4 regions of the Arthrobacter sp. USHLN218 genome follow, and region 1 is predicted to be linked to each of the others. Evidence: riboswitches for the same ligand, from Rfam matches in the RefSeq annotation. Region 1 holds a riboswitch; each other region holds the start of a gene.

What was found. Region 1 has a riboswitch for S-adenosylmethionine ahead of WFH44_RS19440 (cobalamin-independent methionine synthase II family protein). Riboswitches for the same ligand answer to the same signal wherever they lie in the genome.
Region 2: another riboswitch for S-adenosylmethionine. It lies ahead of WFH44_RS03755 (hypothetical protein); the one in region 1 lies ahead of WFH44_RS19440 (cobalamin-independent methionine synthase II family protein).
Region 3: another riboswitch for S-adenosylmethionine. It lies ahead of WFH44_RS14350 (methylenetetrahydrofolate reductase); the one in region 1 lies ahead of WFH44_RS19440 (cobalamin-independent methionine synthase II family protein).
Region 4: another riboswitch for S-adenosylmethionine. It lies ahead of WFH44_RS13405 (AmiS/UreI family transporter); the one in region 1 lies ahead of WFH44_RS19440 (cobalamin-independent methionine synthase II family protein).

The regions. Positions count from the first base shown of each region.
Region 1 is NZ_JBBCYT010000010.1:111,874-116,422, forward strand. Features, by position in the region: gene WFH44_RS19435 (ABC transporter ATP-binding protein) at 1-559, opposite strand, end outside; gene WFH44_RS19440 (cobalamin-independent methionine synthase II family protein) at 838-2,049, opposite strand; SAM riboswitch class I at 2,062-2,173, opposite strand; gene WFH44_RS19445 (CoA-binding protein) at 2,333-2,749, shown strand; gene WFH44_RS19450 (ABC transporter substrate-binding protein) at 3,145-4,549, shown strand, end outside.
Region 2 is NZ_JBBCYT010000002.1:42,102-46,650, forward strand. Features, by position in the region: gene WFH44_RS03750 (TM0106 family RecB-like putative nuclease) at 1-991, opposite strand, end outside; gene WFH44_RS03755 (hypothetical protein) at 1,217-1,561, opposite strand; SAM riboswitch class IV at 1,574-1,737, opposite strand; SAM riboswitch class IV at 1,925-2,048, shown strand; gene WFH44_RS03760 (PIN domain-containing protein) at 2,234-2,677, shown strand; gene WFH44_RS03765 (hypothetical protein) at 2,749-3,018, shown strand; gene WFH44_RS03770 (alpha/beta fold hydrolase) at 3,054-3,851, shown strand; gene WFH44_RS03775 (YchJ family protein) at 3,862-4,266, shown strand; gene WFH44_RS03780 (DEAD/DEAH box helicase) at 4,289-4,549, opposite strand, start outside.
Region 3 is NZ_JBBCYT010000006.1:46,265-50,813, forward strand. Features, by position in the region: gene metE (5-methyltetrahydropteroyltriglutamate--homocysteine S-methyltransferase) at 1-1,434, opposite strand, end outside; gene WFH44_RS14350 (methylenetetrahydrofolate reductase) at 1,488-2,402, opposite strand; SAM riboswitch class I at 2,507-2,618, opposite strand; gene WFH44_RS14355 (alpha/beta fold hydrolase) at 2,777-3,568, opposite strand; gene WFH44_RS14360 (MarR family winged helix-turn-helix transcriptional regulator) at 3,555-4,052, opposite strand; gene pgm (phosphoglucomutase (alpha-D-glucose-1,6-bisphosphate-dependent)) at 4,157-4,549, shown strand, end outside.
Region 4 is NZ_JBBCYT010000005.1:219,704-224,252, reverse strand. Features, by position in the region: gene WFH44_RS13410 (acyl-CoA dehydrogenase family protein) at 184-1,431, opposite strand; gene WFH44_RS13405 (AmiS/UreI family transporter) at 1,474-2,169, opposite strand; SAM riboswitch class IV at 2,211-2,323, opposite strand; gene WFH44_RS13400 (ABC transporter substrate-binding protein) at 2,528-3,460, opposite strand; gene WFH44_RS13395 (MFS transporter) at 3,997-4,549, shown strand, end outside.

The DNA.
Region 1 (4,549 bases):
CGAGCGCGCCGAAGGGCTCATCCAGCAGCAGCACGCCCGGGTTGCGGGCCAGCGCACGGGCCAGCGAGGCACGCTGGGCCATGCCTCCGGAGACCTCGCGCGGCCGGTGCTTGGCGAACTTGTCCAGGCCCACCAGCTCCAGCAGCCGGGCGACCTTGGCCTTGCCGGCCTTGGCGCTCGCGGACTTCGGCAGGCCGATGGCCACATTGGCTTGCAGCGTGTGCCAGGGGAGCAGCCTCGGCTCCTGGAACGCAAAGGCGCAGCGCGGATCGATGCCCTGCACCGGCGTCGTACCTATGTTGACAGTGCCGGCGCTCGGGGCGTCCAGGCCCGCGGTGGCGCGCAGGAGGGTGGACTTGCCGCAGCCGCTCGGGCCGAGGATGGCCAGGACCTCGCCGCGTTGCACCTCGAAATCGATGTCGCGCAGGACGGTGTGCGCGGAGCCGCCGCTGCCGAAGGTGCGGCGCAGCCCGCTGAAGGACACCGGCAGGGCGGAGGACAGGTCGGGACGGCGTGCCTGCGAGGACGCGGCGGCCGAGGGGCGGGCAGAAGGTGCCAATGCAGTCAAGGGATCACTCCATCGATCCTGGCAGTAGCACCCTACGGATCACGCCTTCGGTGCGGATGCACCGGCCTGCGGCGATGAACCTCGATATCACCGGCGTTCACGGCAGAACTCCGGCGACCAGGGTTGCTGCGGCGTCGTAGAGCCAGGTCTCTCAGCCGCTCGGGATGGTCAAGCCCATTGAACCGTCACGGGGCGGTTTTCGGCAAGCCCGCGCCTCATCCGCCGTAACAAAGGCCGCCCGGCCGGCGTCCGGGTGACGTGCAGGCGGTTCAGCGCCAGAGCCGGCGGGTGGCGATCCGCGCGCCTTCGCCCAACGCTTCGAGCTTGGCGACGGCGATCTGCGGATGCACCCGCCCGCCCAGGCCGCAGTCGGTGGACGCGATGACGGACTCGCGTCCCACCAGCCCGGCGAAGCGTTCGATCCGGTCCGCCACCAGCTCCGGGTGCTCCACCACGTTCGTCGCATGCGAGACCACGCCCGGAATGATCGACTTGCCCTCCGGCAGCTTGGTGTCTTCCCAGACCCGCCACTCGTGCTCGTGCCGGACGTTGGCCGCCTCGAAGGAGTAGGCGCCGGCGTTGATCTGCAGGACGGAGCCGATGATGTCCGCGAACGGGATGTCCGTGGTGTGCGGGCCGTGCCAGGAGCCCCAGCAGACGTGCAGTCGGATCTGTTCCGCCGGCAGGTCCCGCAGCGCCCAGTTGGTGGCCTCGACCCGCAGCTGGATGAATTTCAGGTAGTCCGCCAGCGCCGGCTCCGGGCTGATTTGGTCCCAGCTCTCCGCGAGCGACGGGTCGTCGAGCTGCACGGTGAGGCCGGCGTCTATGATCGCCTTGTACTCCTCGCGCATCGCGTCGGCGCAGGCGTAGACCAGTTCCTCGTCCGTCTTGTAGTAGTCGTTGGCGATCCGGGCGCACGAGCCGGGGGAGAGGGCCGCCACGAAGCCTTCTTCAAGCCCCGCCGCGGCCAGGCCCTTCTTCAGGTTTTCGACGTCCGAGGCGACGAGATCCTGTCCGGTGTACGTCAGCGGCCCCGCGATCTTGGGCTGCTTTACGGACTTCCGGTGCGCCAGGATCCCGGAGGACGGGTCGGTATAGGCGTCGTTGAACTTCACCCGGTCGCGCCGGTCCGTGAAGGTGGTCAGCACGATGTTGCCGGGCGACGAACGGTGCACCTCGGTGTCAGCCCAGCGGTCCACATCGGTGGCCTCGAGGCCGCCGAGCCGGGCAAAGGAGTAGTTCCACCAGGCCCCGTAGTCGACGGAGGAGGACATGGTGTGCCCGTACTCGCCGTCGTTCGGGATATCGATCCCCAGGTTCTTCTGGCGTTCGACGACGTCGGCCACCGACTCGGCGAGCAGGCGCCGGAATTCGTCCGTGATGCCGCCGGCTTCCTTCGCCTCGTTGGCCGCAATCAGTTCCGGGGTCCGCGGCAGGGAACCGGCATGGGTGACGCGGATGTGGTCGGTATTCAGGGACATAGCAGCGCTGCCTTTCCATCGGTCCTGGCAGTAGCACCGTTCCGTGGCAGGGCCGTCGAGGCACTCATCGGGTCGGTTGCTGCGGCTTCATCGATCCAGGTCTCTCGGCCGCTCGGGATGGGATGCCCTTACTCAACGGCATCGCGGCCCGTTCTGGCAAATCCAACAACGACGGCGGCGCGGCGGGTTTCCGCGCGGGACGCGCCGGTGCGGGTGCTCCGGTGGGGGCGCGGGGGTGGGGCTTGCCCTGTCCGGCGGCGCGGCCCGGCGCTAGGCTGGCCGCATGGGCCATGTCAACGATCCGGAAGTCATCAAGCGGCTGCTCACCACGCCCGCCCGGTGGGCCGTCGTCGGTTTGTCCAACAATCCGCGTCGTGTGGCACTGGGCGTCTCCCGGTACATGCTGGACCAGCGCAGCATGGAGATCATCCCCGTCAACCTCAAGGGCGAAGACGTTCATGGCCAGCGGGGGTACCGCAAGCTCGCCGACATCCCCGGCGGCATCGACGTGGTCAACTGCTTCGTCAACTCGCAGAAGGTCGGCCCCGTCGTGGACCAGGCCATCGCGGCCGGAGCGAAGGCCGTCTGGCTGCAGCTCGGCGTCATCGAAGAAGCCGCCGCGGAACGCGCCAAAGCCGCCGGGCTCGACGTCGTCATGGACACCTGCCCCATGATCGAGGCCCCGGCCCTCGGACTCTAGCCTCCCCACCGCTGCGGCCGCAATCCCGCTTCTCCAGCACAAAGCCGCAGGCCAGGCAAGGAAATGTCGCTTCATGACGAGTTGTGACGCAGGCTATTTCCAGTGTGACCCTCCGCCCCCCACACTGGAACGCGTAACCATCCCGAGCAGCTGAGAGACCTGGCTCTATGACGCTGCAGCAACCCTGGTCACGCTGGATCACCTCTGGTCCGCGTCGATAACAAGGGACATGTCCGAGGGCCGCGCACAGCGCGGAAGGACATGCTCCGTAGGGTGCTCCTGCCAGGACCGATGGAGTTAGCCGCATCTTCCCGTTGGTCCCTGTCCCGCTCCGTGTGCGTGGCAGACTTCCCGCGTGAAATGGCGTTCCTCGGTAATGACCGAGAGGAGCCTTCATGGCCATCAACGACGACAACGCGCCACAACCCGTGCGCCGCTTCCGGCGGGCCCAGGCCGCCGCCCTCCTCAGCGTTTCCGCACTGCTGCTCGCTGCCTGCGGCGGTAATTCCGGTGGCGGTGCGGAGCCTGCCGCCGATAATGGCCAGCCGGTCCAGGGCGGCACCTTGGTTTACGCCGAAGTGGCGCCGATCAACAACTTCCAGACCCAGTCGGCACGCTTCTACGAGAAGGCGAATGTGCTCAACAGCGTGCTGGACCGGCTCACCTACTTCGACGCCGAATCGGGCAAGCTCGTGCCGTGGATTGCCACCAAATTCAGCGGCAACGAGGACAACACCGAGTTCACCTTCGACATCCGCCCCGACGTGAGCTTCAGCGACGGCACGCCTGTGGATGCCAAGGCCGTCAAAGCCAACCTCGATGCCCTCGGGAAGGGCCTGGATGACGCTCAGATCCAGCCGAACGTCGACTTTTCCGCCTACGAGTCCACGGAGGTCGTCGACGAGGACACCGTGAAGGTGCAATTGAAGAGCGCTGACGCGAACTTCCTGCGCGCGACGTCTTCCGTCGCCGCGGGTCTGGTCTCGCCCAAGACCTTGGAGCTGGACAATGCCGGCCAGTCGGACATCGCCAAGATCTCCGGCTCGGGTCCCTTCGTCTTCGAGTCGGAGAAGCCGGACGAGGAGCTCGTGCTGGCAAAGCGGTCGGACTATGCCTGGGCTCCGGAAACGGCGGAGAACCAGGGTGCCGCCTACCTGGACAAGGTCGTGGTGAAGTACCTGCCCGAGGTGGCGCACCGTGCCGGTGCCGTCCAGAGCGGCCAGGTGGACCTGGTCCGCGGCCTGCAGCCGGCGGACGAGGCTGCTGTGGCGGCCGGGGGCAACCAGGTGCTGCCCGCCGCGGGCATCGACCTGACTGCCAATACGGCCGCCGTGCGCATCGGCAGCGGCAAGCTCGCGGATGAGAAGGTCCGCCAGGCCCTGCAGGTCGGCATCGACCGGCAGGCGCTGAAGGACACCGTGCTCTCGGACAGCTACCAGATTGCCGGTTCGATCCTCAACCACAAGGCCCCTGGCTTCGTGGACCTCTCGGCTGACCTGGCCTATGACCCGGAGAAGGCCAAGTCCCTGCTGGACGAGGCCGGCTGGGTTGCGGGTGCCGACGGCATCCGTGAAAAGGATGGCAAGAAGCTCGAGGTCACGGTAGCGAGCTCGAACAACTCCGTGGTCATCAAGCCGGCCTTCGAACTGATCGAACAGCAGTGGCGCGAGATCGGTGTCAAGCTCGTCAACCGTGCAGCCGACAACACCTTCCTGGCCACTGCGCTGCAGGACCCGAAGGTCGAATTCTTCGGCACGCGCCAGTTCGCATACGGCGGCCTGGGGCCTGTCTTCGGACCCG
Region 2 (4,549 bases), on a different contig from region 1:
GGAGTGTTCCGAGCGCGTTTGCTGCCAGCACCCGGTAGGCGAGGCTGTGCCGGGTTCCGTCGCCATCCGTGTACTGCACGGCCCCGTCCGGTTCCTCCATGCCGGTCTGCATCCTCGCCTGGTCGCGCAGCCGGGCCAGCACGCCGTCCGGTGCCTCACCCGGGGGCAGCTCCATGGCCGCCAGCTGGTCGATCGTGGTGACGCCCAGGTCCCGCAGGCGGCGGCGACGGACCGGGCTCATCCGGGAAACCAGCAGCACGTCCCGGTGGAGCGCTACCTGCTCGGCGCAGTAGTCGCAGCGCCCGCACGCTGTATGCCGGTCATCTCCCCATGCCACGGGGGCACGTTGGGCCCGGTGGGCGGACGTGAGCTCCAGGAAGCGGCGGCGGCGCTCCCGGAAGACCGGCAGCAGGTCGCGCAGGCTATGGTCGCTGCGGGAACGGTCGCCCAGCACGAGTGTCACGGTGGGCGAAGGGTCGATACCGGCTTTTATCAGCTGGTCGCCGTACGCCGCCAGCTGCAACAGCGCCGTGACCTTGGCATGCCGGGCGAGCTTGGAATCGTACACGGCGTAGCGGGCCGAGGAGCCGTCACCTTCCCTGACGAGGAAGTCTGAACGGCCGTGGAAGCTGCCGTCGAAGAAGGAAGCCTGGAACACCACGTCCGCACCGGAGCGCAGCGCCGCGATCGATTCCCGGTGCTTGGCCTCTAGCAACGGCCTGGTGTAGTCCGCGATTCCGGCGATTTCCACCACGCCGGCCCCGAAGGTGTCCCGGAAGCCCTGAAGCACGCGGTGCTCGTGGACGTCGCCCAGTTCAGCCGTGCGGGCCAGCATCTCGTCCGGCGGGAACTCCGCCTTCGGGCTGCGCCCAAGTTTCTCATCCAGCTTCCGCAGCAGTTCGTACTCGCACTGCGCCGCCACCACCAGGTCGCTCGCGGTGAAGATCAGGTCCCGTGGCGCGCCGGGCAGCAGCGGGTCGAGCAGGAACACGGTGCCTCCTGGAGGAGAAGTTGGTCCCGCCGGCTCCGAGACCCCTGTCGGGGCCCCGGGCCGGCGGGCGGCTCTTTATGCTCAACTTCTATCAGCCGTGTCCGACAGTTTGCGCCCGTCCGGCCGGACCGCCCGAAACCGGGCAGGCGGGCAAGGGCGCAAACCAAGTAACGGACAAATCAGCAGACATCCCAGAACGGACACCCCACCGCAGCGCCAGGCGCGCTAGTGGCAGTCCGGTGCTCCGCCGTCGTCGTTCAGCATCCGCCGCAGCGAGAAGAAGCGGTTGCCCGCGCCCGGACGGGTGCTGGGAATGAGCAGCTTGGAGTACTTCTCGCACCACAGCGCGGAGCCGTCCGAGTCCATGGCCGCTTCCAGCACGGCGCCGATGTCCTCGGAATACAGCATTTTCTGTACGCCGTCCCGGCACAACTGGACCAGGCTCAGCTCAGCCTCGATATGTACGGCTACCTCGACCCACTCGTCCAGAACGCTGTTGTCCCAGAGACCGACGGTGCGCTCGCGGTGGCCGCTGCGGCTGTCTTTTTCTATTGGATATGCACTCATCATTCTTGTTCTCTCCGGTTGTTCTTGCCCGCACCGAGTCCCCTTCAGAACCTCGTTGTCCTGTGAAATGCAGGCCGCTTCGTCATCCGAACCACCCGCGAACATGGGGTTGGTGCGTGATCGGTCGGAGCCTTGCAGTACCCGGCGAGCCGGTGTGCTGCGGATCACATCTCGTGAAGCATTTCCAACTATAGGGTCCCGCATGCACATAGCCAAACGGTTGCTGCGAAGTAAACATTTTGTTGTAGGCCCGTTACTCGCCGTGACAGCCCGTTAGGCCTTCGTGACGGACCGCTAGGCCTTATTACTTCCGGTGACGAGGCGGCCCGTGACTGGCGGCACAAGCTCTGGTTATACTCGCTTCAGCTTCAGGAATTGCGGTCGCTAAGCTCCGACTTGGCCGCGTACCAACCCCACGCTCTCTGGGTGGTTCGGATGACGAAGCGGCCTGCATTCGCCTACTGGCAAATGGTGCGGGCAAGAGCACGTGAAAGGACCGGTGCCCGGCACCGCTTCCATGAGTACAGCTAATACTGCCCACGCCGGCCTAGGCGTGATGAGCCTTTCCGACTACGAACAAGTTACGGCCGCACGCCAGGAATTCGTCGATTTCCTGCTCGGGCCCGCTGGCCTCCCGGCCCGGCAGGATGCGCGGACGCCACGCGCGGCGGGCCTGTGAGGGGTCCTTCGGGCCTGTTGCTGGACACCGACGTCGTCGCCGAAGTGCGCCGCGCCGAACCGCATCCGGCGGTCGTCGATTTCCTGCAGCGCCGCCGGCACCTGGGCATCTACATTTCCGCGCTGTCAGTGGCGGAGCTCCATCTGCTGGGCAGCCAGGAGGGCAGGGGACCGGACGACGGCGGCGCCTGGCTCGGCGAACTGGCCTCGCGCTTCTCCGGGTTCATCCTGCCGGTGGACCTGGGCGTGGCGATGTCCTGGGCGCCGATGGCGGGGAATCCCGAGGTCACCGCCGTGGATTCCCTGATAGCGGCGACGGCCGTGCAGCACTGCCTGACGATCGTGTCCCGGAACGTCGATGGCTTCCGGAAGCTGGCTGTTCCTGCCATCGACCCGTGGCAGGTGGGGCAGTTTGCCGTCGAGGTGGCGCCGTCGAACTGACCGCCGCCCCCTTACTTTCCGGTAGAACCGGCGCGACAATAGGAACAGTGGCGCGTTGGAGGAGAGCAGCGATGGCGACCAAGCGGAAGAGAATTTTTGGAGCAGCACCGGAAGAACGCATGGGCCCGCTGCCGCTGCACGGCTCGGGAGACGATCCGGTGATGCCGAACCTCGCGGCTGCCCAGATACCCGGGCCCGGCACCGGCCACGTCAGGGCGGGCGAGGACGGAGTGCTGCCGGACGATGTTTCCGACCCGTTCGAGCAGGAAGGACACCAGCACGCCGGCCGGTCACTGACCGGCAGGTTCCGGCGCTGGCGGCACGGGCTGCGGCGAGCATGACCATTCCTTCGGGCGCCGGTCCATAGACTGAGGTCATGCCTGAAGCTGCAAACCCCGTGGACCGGACCTCGATCGCCTACGACATCACGGGGGAGGGACCCGCCGTCGTACTCCTGCACGGTTCCGCGCTCTCGCGCGCGATTTGGCGCGGGCTCGGGTACGTGGGGGCGTTGGCCGCCGATTTCACCGTGGTCCGGATCGACCTGCGGGGCCACGGCCGTAGCGGCAAGCCGCACGACGCCGAGTCCTATCGGATGCCGCTGGTCGTCGGCGACGTCCTGGCAGTCCTGGACGCGGAGGGGATCGCCAGTGCCGCGGTGACGGGATACTCCTTCGGGGCGCGGGTGGGTTTCGCGCTGGCCGCGGCGGCCCCCGAGCGCGTGGAACGGCTCGCGACGCTGGGCGGCACCTACCGGGCCCAGCAGGGGCAGGTGGCCAGGATATTCTTCGACGGCTACCTCGAGGAACTGCGCCGCGGCGGGATGGAAGGCTTCATCGACGGCCTGGAAGCGGCGGGCAAGCCGCTGGATGCCGCCGCCAAGGTGGCCTTCAAGGCCAACGACCCTCAGGCGCTGGCGGCCTATTTCGAACGGACCGAGGAGGAACCCGGGCTCACCGAAGCCGAATTGGCCTCGCTGGGGATGCCCGTACTGCTCATGGCCGGCACCGAGGACACGGCCAGGTTCGACGACTCCAGGCGCGCCGCCGCGCTGATGCCCGCGGCCCGCTTCGTCCCGCTGCCGGGGCGCACGCACGCCTCGACCCTCTTCCCGGCGGATGAGGTCCTGGCCGAGCTGATGCCTTTCCTCGGGGCCCGGCAGGCGGTTGCCTAGGATGGCAGCCATGTTCCGCGAATCGATTGCGCCGTCCGCCCCCTGTCCCTGCGGCAGCTCGGCGGCCTACCGCGACTGCTGCGGACGCCTCCATGCCGGCCTGGCAGAGGCGGCGACGGCCGAGGAGCTGATGCGCTCGCGCTATTCGGCATTTGTCGCCGGGGACAGCGCCTACCTGCTGCGCAGCTGGTCATCGGAAACAAGACCGCGCTCGCTGGAGCTCGATCCGGAGCAGCAGTGGGAGGGTCTTGAGGTCATCCGGGTGGTGCGGGGCGGTCCGGACGACACGGCAGGAAAGGTCGAGTTCCGCGCGCGCTTCCGGGCCGGCGGAGCGGCGCAGGACCAGCATGAGGTCAGCACGTTCGTGCGCGAGGAGGGCCGGTGGGTCTACCGCGGGGCGCTGGCGCACCGCTGAACGCCCGGTCCAGCCCGGGCGCTCAGTTCTCCAGCAGGCCGCGGATGTCCTCGGCGGTCAGCTTGGAGGAGAACATCGCGTCGTCGTCCATCACCGACGAGAACAGCTTGGCCTTGCTTTCCTTCAGGGCCATGACCTTCTCTTCGATCGTGCCCTTTGCGACCATCCGGTAGACCATGACGTTCTTGGTCTGGCCGATCCGGTGCGTGCGGTCCACCGCCTGGGCCTCGCTCGCGGGGTTCCACCACGGGTCGAGCAGGAAGCAATAATCCGCCTCGGTAAG
Region 3 (4,549 bases), on a different contig from region 1:
ACGGGCCCGGCGGACCTCGCCCGTCTGCGGGAAGGAGCCGATCGTGGTGGTCGGCAGGACCGGCAGCCCCAGCTTGGCCTGCTGCAGTTCGGCGCGGCGCTCGGCCGGGCCCCGGGTGAAGTCCTCCTCCCCCAGCGCCGCGGTGCGCTGCCGGACGGCCGGCGACACCACGCCGTCGTACTTGGCGCGGGACCGCAGGGCCGCCTCCGCATCCTGCAGTTCCGCCGCAATGGACGGCCGGCCTTCGGCCAGACCGCGGGCCAGTGCCGCCACCTCGCGCACCTTCTGGTCCGCGAAGGAGAGCCAGGCCGGCAGGTGCGCCGGCAGCACGGACTCGGCGGCGACATCGTGCGGCACGTGCAGCAGCGACGTGGAGGTGCCGACCGAGACGGCCGCGCCGGACTGCGCCTGCAGGTCCTCGATCACGTTCAGCGAGGACAGCAGGTTGTTCCGCCAGACATTGCGGCCGTCCACGATGCCGGCGACGAAGCGGGTGCCGCCGAGCGCCCGCAGCGCTTCGGCGGGGGGCAGCGCGCCGCGGACCAGGTCCGCGTGGACGGCTTCGACGCCGACGGCGGCCAGCACGGCCAAGGCCTCTCCGGCGCGGGCCGGATCCCCCGCGGTGCCGTAGCCGGTGGTGACCAGCAGGGCCGGGCGCCCGTTCGCCTGGCGGCCCGGGGCGGCCACCGGAGCCTCGGCCAGCTTCCGGTAGACCTGCTCCACCAGACCGCCGGGGGCCGCCAGGGCACCGCCGGTGTCCGTGGAGAGGCCCGGCTCGTCGAGCTGCACCCACTCGGCGCCGGCCTCGGCCAGCTGGCCGAGGATCCCCACGTAGGCCGCGACGGCATCGTCGATCCGGGTCAGCGGGTCGAAGCCCTCGGGCGCGCCGTCCTCAGCCTTGGCGAGCAGCAGGTAGGTCACCGGGCCCACGAGGACCGGCCGCAGCACGGCGCCGCGGTCCTTGTGCCGGCGGATGATCCCGGCCAGCTGGTGTGCGACGGCGGCGAAGCGGGTCTCCGGGCCGATTTCCGGCACGAGGTAGTGGTAGTTCGTGTCGAACCACTTGGTCAGTTCCAGGGGCGGGCGTTCGCCGTCGCCGCGGGCGAGCACGAAGGATGCGGCGGTTCCGACGCCGCCGTCGCTGTCCGCGAGGTCGGCGAAGCGGGACGGCAGCGCACCGAGGGCGGCCGTGGTGTCGAGGACCTGGTCATAGAGCGCGAAGTCGGCGGGGATGGAGGAGTCGGCGGCGTCCAGCCCGAGCTGGACCAGCCGGAGGACCGTCCTGTCCTGGACCTTGCGGGCCTCGAAGAGCAGGCCGTCCTCGTCGAGCCGGCCGCTCCAGTGTGCCTCGAGGGCCTTCTTCAGTTCGCGGTTCGGGCCGATGCGCGGGTAGCCCAGGATGGTGGCGGCGGGGAAGGTGTTCTTGGCGGTCATGGTGTTCTCCTTTTCAGGCGGATTCGTTCGGGTTCGTGCGGTTTCGTGCGGGTTCAGGCGGATACGGAAGCGGAAAGGGTACGGGTGGAGGGCAGGTCAAGCGCCTCGACGACCTCGATGGAGGCGCGCGCATCGTTGAAGGTGTACAGGTGCAGCCCGGGCGCCCCCGCGTCCAGGGCGGCGCGGGCCAGTTCCGCGGCGGCGGCGACCCCGATCCTTCGCCGCTCGGCGTCGGAGGAGGCCGTCTCCAGCCGGTGCAGCAGCGCCGGATCCGGACGGACGCCGGTCATCACGGCCAGCCGCTCCAGCCGGCGGACGCTCGACATCGGGATGACCCCGGGAATGATCGGGATCGTCACGCCGGCCGCGCGGGCCGCCGCCACGAGGCGGACGTAGTGGGCCGGGTCGAAGTAGACCTGGCTGATCGCGAAGTCGGCCCCGGAGCGTTCCTTCGAGACGAGCACCTCGATGTCGTGCTCGAAGGACGGGGACTCCGGATGCCGGTTCGGGTAGGCGGCCACCCCGACGGCCATTCGGCCGCCGGCCAGCGTCGCGGAATGCCGCCCCTCGACCCGGCGGATCAGCTCCACCAGGTAGCGGGCGAAGGGCAGGTCTCCACGGCAGGCCTGCGGATCGGCGGGCAGGTCCCCGCGCATGGCCAGCACGCCGCGCACGCCCAGCCCCACGAACTGGCACACCAGCAGTTCCAGGCTGTCGCGGGTTTCCCCGACGCAGGTCAGGTGCGCCAGCGGCCGCAGCCTGGTGGCGCCCACCAGGTGCTCGATCAGCTGGATGGAGGCGCGGCGCCGCTCGGGCGTGCCGTTGTAGGTCACTGAAACGTAGTCGGGATGGGTGCCGCCAAGCTCTTCGATGGCCCGAAGCACCGTGGCTTCGGCCTGCGCGTTGGCGGGCGGATACAGCTCGTAGGACAACGACGGCGGGACGGCTGTCCGTGCTGCCAGGGTCATGTACGCTCCTCGGTCGTGCCGAGGGAGTGCGCCGCTGCGCTGCTGAAAGGACCAGCCGTTTTCCACGCCGGGCAGGTCAAGGCCCTGGTGGTGTCGCTGGCGCGTCTCCATCGGTCCTGGCGGTAGCACCGTTCCGGTCCGTCTCCTTGCGGAGGCTTACCCGGATGGTTGCTGCGGCGTCAACGAGCCAGATCTCTCGGCCGCTCTGGATGGCTAATGCGTCCACTGTAGGGAGCGGAGGGGGTCGGGGAGCAATACCTGCACCGTGTACGTCGAAGTGTTGCTCCCCGGCACGGAATGTTTCGTCACGAACGGCAAATCCGCCGTCATCCTGCGCAACAAAGTTCCGGCCGCGGAAGCGGCCGGACGCCGGTTCAGGCGGGATTTACGACGGCGGACGCCAGGTCGGGATGCAGTTGAGCGCCGGTGAGCCAGGCCGTGAGCGATCGGTTGAACAGGCCAATGTCCTCGATGTTCCATTGGTGGTGCATGCCCGGTGCCATGGCCGTACGGATGCCGGGGATCTCCCGCGCGGCAATCGCCGCAGAATCTTTGATGAGCCGCGCGTCCTTGCCTCCGGTCACCAGAAGCAACGGAGCGGTGATGCTGCGCAGCACCTCGACAGGAAAGGTGCCGAACACCTCTGCGAAGATCCGGTCCCGGTTGTCCTTGGAGACGCCCAGGGCAGTCTCCACGAAGACATCTAGGCCCTCGCCGGTGAGGCCGTAGCCCCGGCCGGTGGTTTTCCAGAACCAGGGCTGGTCCCAGGCGCGCAGCTGGAGGCGGGCCAGCAGACCCGTTACCGGTCCAGGGGCCGTCAGCGGGGGGCCGGTAAGGAACCCGGAGCTGACCAGATCCGCATGCCGGCCGGCCAGGTGCAACCCGACCACCGCTCCCAGGGAGAGGCCGACGATGTGCGCCCGGCCGCCGCGGGCACGGGAGCGGATGAGGTCCGCCAGAAGGTCAGCGGTCCCCGCCAGGCTTTCCCACCGCATATTCCGGCTGCCGCCATACCCGGGGAAGTCCGGGACCAGGCAGTGATAGTCCCGGACCGCCTCATGCTGCGGCTCCCACATCCATCCGGCGACATTGCCTCCGTGCAGGAAGAGAACGGTTTCCTGGCAATGGGAGTTCAGTTCCTGGCAGAACATTTCAGGCTGGGCCATCGTAGGTTCCTTTCCTGCCGGCCTTCACCGGCTGCACTCCGCCCTGGGCTTCCAGTACCTTCAACAAGTTGCCGATCAGCCGGTCCAGCTGTTCCGCCAGCAGCCGCTCGTCAATGCCCGTTTCGACGTCCGCGAGGTCCCGGTCGAGGCCTTCCCACGCCGCGGCCACGAGCCGTTCGCCGGCCTCGGTCAGGCTGACGATGTGGGCGCGGGAATCTTCCGGATCCGTCACCACCGAGAGCAGCCCCTGCTGCTTGAGCGCGCTGACGCGCTGGTTGACCGATGCCCGGCTGACGTCGAGCGCGGTGGCGAGCCGCTGCTGCGTGGCCGGCCCGACGACCTTGGAAATCAGCAGCACCAGGAACGGCGCGTACCGGATCCCGTGGTGGGTCCGCAGGTAGTTGTCCGCCACGCGGTCGAGCAGCGCTGTGGCCTGGTGGAGCTTGAACGAGGCATACTGGGTGATTTCCATATTGTTAAGCACTTAACGATATCTCGCGCCAGGCGTCAACCCTCCGCAGTCGTAATGTTGTGAACTTCTGGTGACCGACCCGGCTCACTCGCTGTGATCTTTGGCATGCTTGGGGCATGGCAAACCGTGCGGGCACAGTGGCCCAACCCAGCGACCTTGTTGACCTGACCGCGCTGCTCGACGCGTACTTCGACGTGAAGCCCGATCCGAAGGAGCCGACGCAGCGCGTGGCCTTCGGCACGTCGGGCCACCGCGGCAGCAGCCTGAAGGGTTCCTTCAACGAGGACCACATCGCCGCCATCACGCAGGCGATCGTGGAATACCGTGCCGGCCAGGGCATCGCCGGCCCGCTGTTCATGGGCAAGGACACGCACGCGCTCTCCGACCCGGCGCAGAACACGGCGCTGGAGGTCCTTGCCGCCAACGGCGTCACGGTCTGGGTGGACTCGAGGACCGGCTGGACCCCGACGCCGGCCGTCAGCCACGCCATCCTCAAGCACAACACCTCG
Region 4 (4,549 bases), on a different contig from region 1:
AGACGTAAAGAATGCGTTCGGCCACCCTATGTGCGGCGCGGGGGCGCGTCGAGGGCAGGCCGCGTGCCGCGGGACGCCGCACACGATTTTCACGGTCCGTCCCGTCGGTTGGCTATTTCGGCGCCGGGCAGACGGAAGCGGCGGCGGGAACGATGTCCGCGCCGCCGCCTTCGCGTGCTGCTGCTACTTCTTGTCAGGTCCGGCGCCGATGGCCCAGACGCGCGGCGGGACCGTGCCGTTGACGGAGTAGTCGCCGATGATGCGCGCCTTGAAGACCCACGGGTTGTGGTTGGCCGCGGTGCGGGCGTTGCGCCAGTGGCGGTCGAAGTTCTTCTTGGTGCTGGTGCCCGAGGCGGACAGCGCGTCGAAGACATCCGAGGTGGCACGCGTGGCCAGGTCGGTCAGGACCACCTGGGCCTGGGCGCTCTCGAGTTCGGCGAGGTCGTTGAGGTGCTCTTCCTGCTCGAGGTCGTCGAGGAACGCGGCTTCGTACGCGCGCTGCAGGGCCTGGGCGGCCCGCTCGACGGTGGCGTCCGCGGCATAGGCCTTGGCGGACACCTCGCCGATGACCTGCAGGATCTGCGGATCCTCGCGGAAGGAGTCGGCGTTGCCGTGCGAGAAGATGCGGGTGCGGTTGCGGACCTCGGTGGCGATGTCGCGCTCGGCGGCCTTGATGCTGCCGGCGAGGACGGCGAGCAGCACGACCTGGTAGAACGCGGTCTGGTACTTGAACCGGGTGTCGAAGTCGATCACGTTGTCGGCCTCGACCACGGCGTCCTTGAAGGTGCTGGTGCCGGAGCCGGTGGTCTGCTGGCCGAAGCCGTCCCAGTCGTCGGAGTGCGTGACGCCTGGCTGGTGCGCGTTGACCACGGCGATGACCTTGACGTCGTTGTCCGTGCGCTGGGCGAAGGTGTCGATCCAGTCGGCGAAGATGCTGCCGGTCGAGTAGTACTTGGTGCCGTTGACGCGGAAGCCGCCGGTGGCCGAGTCCGGGTCCGGGCTGACCTTGGTGATGACGTCGCCGATCTTGACGGTGCCGACCTCGGTCCACGAGTTGCCGGCGATCTCGCCGTTCACGAAGCGCTCCAGCCAGACCGCGCGCTGCGGGCCGGAGGAGACCAGCCGGTCCTCGACGAAGGCGAAGTGGCCGCGCAGCGCCTGCGGGATGTTCGAGTCCGCGGCGGCGAGTTCGGTGAGCAGGCGGAACAGCTGCGGCAGGGTGGCGCCGGCACCGCCGTCGGCCACGGGAACCCGCACGGCGCCGAAGCCGGCCTTCGTCAGCTCCTTGATCTGGTCGAAGGGCAGCTGGTGGTCCTGCTCGCGGGCGCTGGCGCCCTCGGCGATGCGGGCGAAGATCGGGCGGAAGCGGTCGGCGAGGGTGTCGTAGTCGGTCTCGGCGGCGTGGGTGCTTTGCGTGGTTACGGAGGTCATGACGGGCCTTTCGTTGTTACGGAAATTCGGAAGTCGGGTGGGTCAGACGCCCGCGGGTGTCGGCTCTTGGGCGGGCTGGGGCAGTACGGCGGCGGCGGGTTCCGGTGCCTGTGCGGCGTGCGTGTGCTCCGGTTCCGGGAGTACGACGGCGGCGCGGCCGGTGCGCCGGGCCAGGAACCCAGCGGCGCCAAAGAGGAGGGCGATCACGACGGCGGCTGCCGCGGCACTCCCCCAGCCCGACGGCCAGGCGCCGTTCAGCCCCAAAAGGGCGGGCACCGTCGTCGTTAGCTGGCTGGTGAGCAGGGTGACCCAACCGGTATAGGACGTGAGGGCGGACCTGCCGAAAGCGAGGAGCAGGAAGAACAGCGTCCACAGCACGGCCCAACTGGTCCACAGCACCGCGGAGAACGGGTCGGCGGCTAGGTTGGAGACCGCGTACACCACGGCGAGCGCGGCGACGAGGCCGCAGAACCAGCCGACGCCGGCCGACCCGAGGTCGAACAGCGAGTTCAGGCCGACGTAGGTGTAGGTCAGGCCGAAGAGGACGACGCCGGCGGCGCCGAGCAGCTGGGCCGAGTCACCGGCTGCGGTCACGGCGATCAGGGCGGCCAGGATCAGCTGGAGGCCGCCGATGAGCAGGTTCAGGGTGCCGCTGTCGCGCGGCGGGATGCGTCCGAGCAGGGCCAGGCCGTTGATCAGCAGTGCCACGCCGGAGAGGATGAGGCAGATGAAGGACATGGGCATGTTCCGTCTGTGCGGGAGGGCTCGCGGAGGAGCCGGCTCGATGCTTGCCGGAACACGGTTGTGCCCGGCCGGATCTTCACCTGGGGCACCCCACCACGAAGAGGGTTGCCGTCCAACCAGCCAGGGCTTCGCGTTGGAACTCGTGATCTGTTGAAAAAGCTATGCCGCGGCGGCGGCCCGCGGCAACGGTTTGGGGCGAAGATGACGCAAGGTCACGCCCTGTTACCCGCAGCACCGGCAAAAGGTTGCAGGGGCTTGCCAGTCAGGCCCGCGGTCCGCTAGTGCAGCTGCGCCGGCCCGTCCTGCCCGGGCTTGGTTCAGTACCGCGGCCCCGCCGGCCGGCAGCGTGCCCTCAGGCGAGGCCCTTGTCCTTGAGCCAGGCGGCTGCGGCGTCCTTGGGGTTCTGCTTCGCGTCTCCGGAGACCTTCTCGTTGAGCTGCATGAGGTCCTCGGTGGTCAGTTCCTGCGAAACCTTGTTCAGGATTTTCTGGGCCTCGCTGCCGACGGCGTCGGTGCGGATCAAGGGAAGCACCTGCTGGGCTGCGAAGAGGTCCTTGGTGTCCTTCAGCGTGACCAGGTTGTTGGCCGCAATCGACGGGGAGGTCGTAAAGATGTTCGCGGCCTGGACCCGGTCGTCCAGCAACGCCTGGAGCGTCAGCGCCCCGCCGCCGTCGCTGAAGGGGACGAACTCCTTCGGGACACATCCGTAGACGGCCTTGAGTCCCGGCAGTCCCTGCGGACGCTCCTGGGCCTCGGGCGGCATTCCAAGGGCGATGCGGTCGCAGGCTTTGCCCAGGTCCTCGAGGGATTCCAGTCCGTACTTGTCCGCGGTCTGTTGCGTGACGACGAGCGAGTCCTTGTCCTCCGCGGCCGCCGGTTCCAGCACCGCGAGCCCCTCCGGCAGCTTTCCGGGCAGTTCCTTCATCACTTCTTCGGCGCTGCGCGCCGAGGTGCCCTCGTCCAGATAGCGCAGGAGATTGCCGCTGTAATCGGGCACCAAATCGATGGAGCCGTCCTGGACTGCCCGGACATAGACTTCGCGCGAACCAATCCTCGGTTTGGTGGCCGCGGGGACGCCCCCGGCATTCAAAGCCCCGGCGTATATCTCGGCAAGGGTCTCGCTCTCCGGGAAATTCGCCGATCCCACGAGCACGGGCCCCTGCGCCCCGGTCTCCCCGGCGCTGGTCTCTCCGTCCTCGAACGGGCTGGCGCTGCAGCCGGCCATTCCCAGGGCGAGCAGGAGCCCGGTGATGAGAACGGCTGGAAGTCTGAAGGTGTTCCGCATGGAGGTTTTCCTTAGAGGTAGGTCCAAGCTGTGCTCACAGGCTAGACGACTGAAAGCGAGGCAACCAGAATGCGCAGGTTTTTACGTAAGGGTTGGCAGATTCACCGGTGGGCCGATTCGCGGCCGGGGCTTCAGCACCGCGGAAGTGACATTGCCCCGGGGGCCTAGGCTTCCCGGGGCAACGCCGCTGCCCCTTCGCGGGAGGGGCACAAAGGAACGGGTCTGGGGGGTCGGCCCCGCTCCGCGGGCCGGGCCTTCCACAAGGGCGGGTGATCCGGCACACTCTGAGTCTGCCTGCCGCGGCGCCGTCGGGCCAGATTCCAGTTCTGGGGATGGGCGGAACCCCCAAATGAGTGGCAAGGGGTGTGCCTGTGTGCTTCTTTTCCGGTGGGCCGATGTTCCGGAAGGTGACGCGAACGCGTGTCCGGAGCGCCGCCGTCGTAATTTTCACTATCCTGAAGGCTGGTTTCCCGCTCCCCCACGGACACATCCCGTCCTCCGCGGGCGGCCGGCGACGACAAGGAAATGCTGACTAGATGATGGCAAGTGCAGGCGGTTCCGGCGACGATCACGGCAAGCCACGGAACCGCGTACCCGATGGCGTCCTGCGGTCGGTCGGATTCCTGTCCTTCTTCGATCGCTTCGGCACGCCGCCGATGCTCGTGGTGCTGGCTGACCGGACGGACCTGTCGCTCGGCCAGGCCGTCCAGCTGGTCGCGGCGTACGCACTGCTCTACGCCGTCGGGCAGCCGGTGTGGGGGCTGCTCAGCGACAGGTTCGGCCGCCTGGCGATCCTGCGCATGGCTCTGACGGGAGTCATGATCGGGTCGCTGGCCAGCACGCTGTCCGGCAGCTACCTGCCGCTGCTCCTGGCCCGGGCGTTCACGGGGCTGATGGCAGGCGCGCTCTATCCGACGCTGATGACGATCCTCGGCGACACACGGACCGGGATCGACCGGGCCCGCGGGCTGTCCGACCTGCAGATCTACTCATCCCTCGGGACGACCATCGCTGCCCTCGCCACCGGCACCCTGGCCGCGCTGGTGGACTGGCGGCTGGTGTTCGCGCTGCCGGCCGTGGGCTGCCTGG